2 regions of the Kitasatospora atroaurantiaca genome follow, and region 1 is predicted to be linked to the other one. Evidence: predicted binding sites of a transcription regulator. Region 1 holds the regulator's gene; the other holds the start of a gene.
What was found. The regulator HrcA, encoded in region 1, represses chaperone genes, less so after heat shock. The targets are predictions, from matches to a motif close to TTNGCACTCNGNNNNNCNGAGTGCNAA.

Region 1 (3,411 bases):
GCCGCACCGAACCGTACGGAGCAACCCGTGCCGCCCCCACGAACTGCTCAGGGAACCCCAGGGGCGCGGGGAACTGCGCGAGACGGGAGGCGACTCCGTTCACCCGGTCTCGGTGAGCAGGTGGCACCCGGTACCCGTCCGTTGAGACGGTGCGGCAGGCGGTCTTCCGATTTCGCGCAGTTCCTCGCACCCCTGAAGGTTGCCCTTCCAGAAGGACGCCCCTGAAGGTGCTGCTCAGCGGCCGTTGAAGGCGTCCTTCAGGCGGGAGAAGAGCCCCTGCTGGCCCGGCGCGAACTGGCCGGAGGGCCGTTCCTCGCCTCGCAGCACCGCAAGCCGCCGCAGCAGCTCCTCCTGCTCCGGGTCGAGCTTGGTGGGCGTCTGCACCTCGACATGCACTATCAGGTCACCCCGCCCGCCACCGCGCAGGTGGGTGATACCCCGGCCGTGCAGCGGGATCGACTGGCCGGACTGGGTGCCGGGCCGGATGTCGACCTCCTCCATGCCGTCCAGCGTCTGCAGCGGCACCTGGGTGCCGAGCGAGGCGGCCGTCATCGGGATGGTGACCGTGCAGTGCAGGTCGTCGCCACGGCGCTGGAAGGTCGGGTGCGCGGTCTCGGCGATCTCGACGTACAGGTCGCCTGCCGGGCCGCCGCCGGGGCCGACCTCGCCCTCGCCGGCCAGCTGGATCCGGGTGCCGTTGTCGACGCCCGCCGGGATCTTGACGGTCAGCGTACGGCGGGCGCGGACCCGGCCGTCGCCGGCGCACTCGGGGCACGGGGTCGGCACGACCGTGCCGAAGCCCTGGCACTGCGGGCAGGGACGGGAGGTCATGACCTGGCCCAGGAAGGACCGGGTGACCTGGGAGACCTCGCCCTTGCCGCGGCACATGTCACAGGTCTGCGCGGAGGTGCCGGGAGCGGCGCCCTCGCCGGAGCAGGTGGTACAGGTGACGGCCGTGTCGACCTGGAGTTCCTTGGTGGTGCCGAAGGCGGCCTCCTCCAGGGTGATCTCCAGGCGGATCATGGCGTCCTGGCCGCGCCGGGTGCGCGAACGCGGGCCCCGCTGGCCGGAGGCCGCGCCGAAGAAGGCGTCCATGATGTCGGAGAAGCCGAAGCCGGCCGCGCCCGCGCCGAAGCCGCCCGCGCCGCCGCCACCGTTCGGGGAGAGCGGGTCGCCGCCGAGGTCGTAGACCTGGCGCTTGGCCGGGTCGGAGAGCACCTCGTAGGCGGCGTTGATCTCCTTGAACCGCTCCTGCGTCTTCGGGTCCGGGTTGACGTCCGGGTGCAGTTCACGGGCAAGGCGTCGGAACGCCTTCTTGATCTCGTCCTGCCCCGCATCCCGTCGGACGCCGAGTACCGCGTAGTAGTCCGTGGCCACCAAATGCTCCGCTTGTTCCGCCTCTAGAAGTGCTGCGACTGGTTGTCACCGTTGAAACGGTGCTGTGTTGCTACGACTCGGCCAGGATCTGGCCCACGTACCGTGCCACCGCTCGCACCGCCCCCATTGTGCCCGGGTAGTCCATCCGGGTCGGACCGATCACACCCAACTTCGCAACACTCTGGTCGCCCGAACCGTAGCCGACCGAGACCACCGAGGTGGAATTGAGGCCTTCGTACTCGTTCTCGTGCCCGATTCTGACCATCATCCCGGCATCGGCCGTCTCACCCAGCAGGCGCAGCAGCACCACCTGCTCCTCGAGGGCCTCCAGCACCGGCTGGATGGTGAGCGGGAAGTCGTGCCCGAAGCGGGTCAGGTTGGCCGTGCCGGCCAGCATGATCCGCTCCTCGTTCTGCTCGGCCAGGGTCTCGAAGAGGGTGGCCAGGACGGTGGTGACGGTCGGCCGGTCGGCCGTCTCGAAGGCCGCCGGGAGGTCCTCCAGCAGACCGGGGACGTCGGGGAGGCGCTGGCCGCCCGCGTGGGCGTTCAGCTTGGCACGCAGCTCGGCCAGGACGGTCTCGCCCACCGTGCCCGGGCAGTCGACCATCCGCTGCTCGACCCGGCCGGTGTTGGTGATCAGGACCAGCATCACCTTGGCCGGCGCGAGCGCGACCAGCTCGACGTGCCGGACGGTGGACCGGGACAGCGACGGGTACTGGACCACCGCGACCTGCCGGGTGAGCTGCGCGAGCAGACGCACCGTACGGGCCACCACGTCGTCCAGGTCGACCGCGCCGTCCAGGAAGTGCCGGATGGCCCGGCGCTCGGGGGCGCTCATCGGCTTGACCTCGGCCAGCCGGTCGACGAAGAGGCGGTAGCCCTTGTCGGTCGGGATACGGCCGGCGCTGGTGTGCGGCTGGTGGATGTAGCCGTCCTCCTCCAGCGTCGCCATGTCGTTGCGCACGGTGGCCGGGGAGACGCCGAGGTTGTGCCGCTCGACCAGGGCCTTCGAGCCGACCGGCTCCTCGGTGCCCACGTAGTCCTGCACGATGGCGCGCAGCACCGCGAGCTTGCGCTCGTCCAGCGGCCGGACGTCAAGACGGGTGTCGAGCTGGCGAGCATCCGACTTGCGTTCGTCGGCCCTGCGCTCGCTGAACATGGCACGCACCTCCGTCTTCGTCCGTTGAACCGTCTGAACCGTCAACCCACCAGCCCTTGGCACTCTGGAAGGCAGAGTGCCAGAACCGTACTTGCCAGTGTACGGGGCGGGTACGACGGCAGGAACGGCCCGCCCACGTGATCCTCGACGTGATCCCCGGCAGATCCGCCGCGCGCGGATCGTGCCGCCAGGCCCGGCGAGTGGCAGCATCGAAGGCGAGCGAGCTACTTCGCGAGCTGTTTCGCGCGCTATCTGAGGAGCAGCGATGTCGGCGTCACCGCAGCACTCCCGCTTCGCACCCGACCGTGGGCTGACCGGTCGGATGGTCACCACGATGTTCCTGATCGGATTGCTCTACGTCGGCTTCACCGGTGTGCTGATCGCCCTGCTGCGCGGGGCGTGGCCGCTGATCGTCCTGATCTCCGGCGGGCTCTTCGTGGCCCAGTTCTGGTTCAGCGACAAGATCACCGAGCGGGCGATGGGCGCCCACGAGGTCACCCCCGAGCAGTACCCGCAGCTGCACGGCACCATTGACCGGCTCTGCGCGCTCGCCGACATGCCCAAACCCCGGGTCGCCGTCGCCAACAACGACATGCCGAACGCCTTCGCCACCGGCCGCAAGCCCGAGAAGGCGGTGGTCTGCGTGACCACCGGAATGCTGCGACGACTGGAGCCCGAGGAGCTGGAGGGCGTCCTGGCGCATGAGCTCTCGCACGTCGCACACCGGGACGTCGCGGTGATGACCATCGCCGGCTTCCTCGGCGTGCTGGCCGGCGTGATGACCCGGATCGCCCTGTACGGCGGGTTCATGGGCAGCGGCAACCGGAACAGCAGCGACAGCAACACCGCCATCGCGATGCTGATCATCCCGGTGG
Region 2 (3,411 bases), 630 kb from region 1:
GCCGGCCTTCACCAGGTCGCCGTACTCGCCGGTGGCCGCGTTGAAGCCGTGACCGGCCTCCAGGTCGGCAACCTTCGAGGTGATGACGTAGCCCTCGAGGCCCGCGTTCTGGGCGATCCAGCGCAGCGGCTCGGCGAGCGCCTTGCGGACGACCGCGACACCGGTCGCCTCGTCGCCCGACAGGCCCAGGCCGCCGTCCAGCACCTTCTGAGCGTGCACGAGGGAGGCGCCACCACCGGCGACGATGCCCTCCTCGACCGCGGCGCGAGTCGCCGAGATGGCGTCCTCGAGGCGGTGCTTGCGCTCCTTGAGCTCCACCTCGGTGGCGGCGCCGACCTTGATGACGCAGACGCCGCCGGCGAGCTTCGCCAGGCGCTCCTGCAGCTTCTCGCGGTCCCAGTCCGAGTCGGTGTTGGCGATCTCGGCCTTGATCTGGGCGACGCGGCCGGCAACGGCCTCGTGGTCACCGGCACCGTCGACGACCGTGGTGTCGTCCTTGGTGATGGTGACGCGGCGGGCGGTGCCCAGCACGTCCAGACCGGCCTGGTCGAGCTTGAGGCCGACCTCCTCGGAGATGACGGTGGCACCGGTGAGGGTGGCCAGGTCGCCCAGGATGGCCTTGCGGCGGTCACCGAAGCCCGGGGCCTTGACGGCCACCGCGTTGAAGGTGCCACGGATCTTGTTCACCACGAGGGTGGAGAGCGCCTCGCCGTCCACGTCCTCGGCGATGATCAGCAGCGGCTTGGAGGTGCCGCCCTGCAGGATCTTCTCCAGCAGCGGGAGCAGCTCCTGGATCGAGGAGATCTTGCCCTGGTTGATCAGGATGTACGGGTCCTCGAGGACCGCCTCCTGACGCTCCGCGTCGGTGACGAAGTACGGCGAGAGGTAGCCCTTGTCGAACTGCATGCCCTCGGTGAAGTCCAGCTCCACACCGAAGGTGTTGGACTCCTCGACGGTGATGACACCGTCCTTGCCGACCTTGTCGATCGCCTCGGCGATGAGCTCGCCGACCTGGGTGTCCTGGGCGGACAGCGAGGCAACGGCGGCGACGTCGTCCTTGCCCTCGATCTCACGGGCGATGGAGAGCAGGTGCTCGGAGACGGCGGCGACGGCCTTGTCGATGCCCTTCTTCAGGGCGGCGGGGCCGGCGCCGGCGGCGACGTTGCGCAGACCCTCGTTGACCAGGGCCTGGGCCAGCACGGTGGCGGTGGTGGTGCCGTCACCCGCGACGTCGTTGGTCTTGGTGGCGACCTCCTTGACCAGCTGCGCGCCGAGGTTCTCGTACGGGTCGTCGAGCTCGACCTCACGGGCGATGGTCACACCGTCGTTGGTGATGGTGGGGGCGCCGAACTTCTTGTCGATGACGACGTTGCGGCCCTTGGGGCCGATGGTCACCTTCACGGTGTCGGCAAGCTTGTTCACGCCACGCTCGAGCGAGCGGCGGGCGTCCTCGTCGAACTGCAGGATCTTCGGCATGGTTCCGTTTCCTCAGGGATCTACTGACTGCGTGAGCCAACAACCACGCCCCGGGCCCCTGTCAGGTGCTGACACGGATCCGGGGCGGGCTGGAACGACTTACTTCTCGATGATGGCGAGAACGTCGCGCGCCGAGAGGACCAGGTACTCCTCGCCCTGGTACTTCACCTCGGTGCCGCCGTACTTCGAGTACAGGACGATGTCGCCGACGGTGACGTCGAGCGGAAGACGCTGGCCGTCCTCGAAGCGACCCGGGCCGACGGCCAGGACGACGCCCTCCTGGGGCTTCTCCTTGGCGGTGTCCGGGATAACCAGGCCGGAGGCCGTGGTGGTCTCGGCGTCGAGCGGCTGGACCACGATGCGGTCCTCGAGCGGCTTGATGGCAACCTTGCTGCTGGCGGTCACGTCCGAGCTCCCCTTCGGAGATTACGGGGTTGTTCTACAGGTAGGAGCGACGATCGGTGCCTGCCGTCGCGGGGGTCAGGCACGCTTCGTCGCGTTAGCACTCACCCGGTGGGGAGTGCCAGGAACGACCATAGGCGGCCGTTAGCACTCAGTCAACCAGAGTGCCAACGGCGTGGCTCGCCGATCGCGGAAACCGGTGTGGCGTGCAACCGGATGATCCGTTGACTCCGGGCAGCCGTCGAACCGGGCAGCGGCGAACTGACTACCCGTGAACTGAGTAGCCGTACTCATGTGCGGGCGCCCGCCCCGCGGAAGACTGCTCCCGTGTTCGCCTACCCATCGGTGCCACCCCCGCCCGCCGATCCCGGGCCCGCCGAGCCGCTCCTCCCGCCCAAGCCGCGGGGCCCGCTCGTGGACCTCCTGCTCACCGTCGTCCTGGTCGCCCTCGAGGGCGCGCTGGCGGTGGTGGGCCTCTACGCCCTGCTGATCCGAGCGTGGGACACCGGCGGCAGCACCGGGCCGAAGCCCTACGACTGGGTCCCGGTCCTGGCCGTCGCGGGGTTCGCGGCCGGACTGCTGCTGGTCACCGTCCTGGCTTGCCGCAGCCGACTGCCCATCACCGCCACCGTGCACGGGATGCTGCTGGCCGGGCTGCTGCTCCTGGTGGCCGGCGGCTACGCGTACGACCACCGGCACGACACCCGCCCCACGCCGCTGCCCTCGGACTACCGCCCCTGCTTCAGCGGCAGCAACGACTGCCCCGGCGGCTGAGCGCGGCGCCCCGCTCGTCACGGGACAATGGCCCCGTGGAGATCGAATCGTTCCGAGCCCTGCTGACCGACGAGGGCCAGACCCTGCTCGCGGAGCTGCGCGAGTTCAAGCCCGGCCAGGAGCTGACGCTGGCCACCCGGCTGCGGCGCGAGCACCCGGCCGAGCTGGTCTCCGCCGCGCTCGCCCAGGCGCAGCTGCGGCAGCGGGCCCGGGCGAAGTTCGACGAGGACGCGGACGCGATGTACTTCACCCCGAACGGCGTCGAGCAGGCCACCCGCCGCAGCGTCGGCGAGTGGCGGGCGCAGCGCTTCGCGGCGCTCGGCGTGAAGACCCTCGCCGACCTCTGCTGCGGGATCGGCGGCGACGCGATCGCCCTCGCCCGCGCCGGAATCGCCGTACTGGCCGTCGACCGGGACCCGCTGACCTGCGCCGTCGCCGAGGCGAACGCCGCCGCGCTGGGCCTGGCCGAGCTGATCGAGGTGCGCTGCGAGGATGTCACCCGGACGGACGTCACCGGGTACGACGCGGTCTTCACCGACCCGGCCCGCCGCACCTCGAAGGGCCGGGTGTTCGACCCGGAGGCGTACTCACCACCACTCTCCTGGGCTGTCGACGCGGCCCGCCGTACCCCGTTCGGAGCACTCAAGGTCGCGCCCGGCATCCCGCACGACGTCGTCCCCGAGGGCGCGGAGGCCGAGTGGATCTCGGACCACGGCGAGGTGAAGGAGGCCGGGCTCTGGTTCGGCACCACGCCCGCCG

Region 2: groES (co-chaperone GroES) is a predicted target of HrcA. The motif match lies at 2,023-2,049, and genes of this name have one in related genera.

The regions. Positions count from the first base shown of each region.
Region 1 covers NZ_VIVR01000001.1:2,405,705-2,409,115, forward strand. Annotated here, with positions in the region: gene dnaJ (molecular chaperone DnaJ) at 235-1,377, opposite strand; gene hrcA (heat-inducible transcriptional repressor HrcA) at 1,448-2,536, opposite strand; gene htpX (zinc metalloprotease HtpX) at 2,802-3,411, shown strand, end outside.
Region 2 covers NZ_VIVR01000001.1:3,031,084-3,034,494, forward strand. Annotated here, with positions in the region: gene groL (chaperonin GroEL) at 1-1,476, opposite strand, end outside; gene groES (co-chaperone GroES) at 1,576-1,881, opposite strand; gene FB465_RS13840 (DUF6234 family protein) at 2,206-2,652, shown strand; gene FB465_RS13845 (class I SAM-dependent methyltransferase) at 2,688-3,411, shown strand, end outside.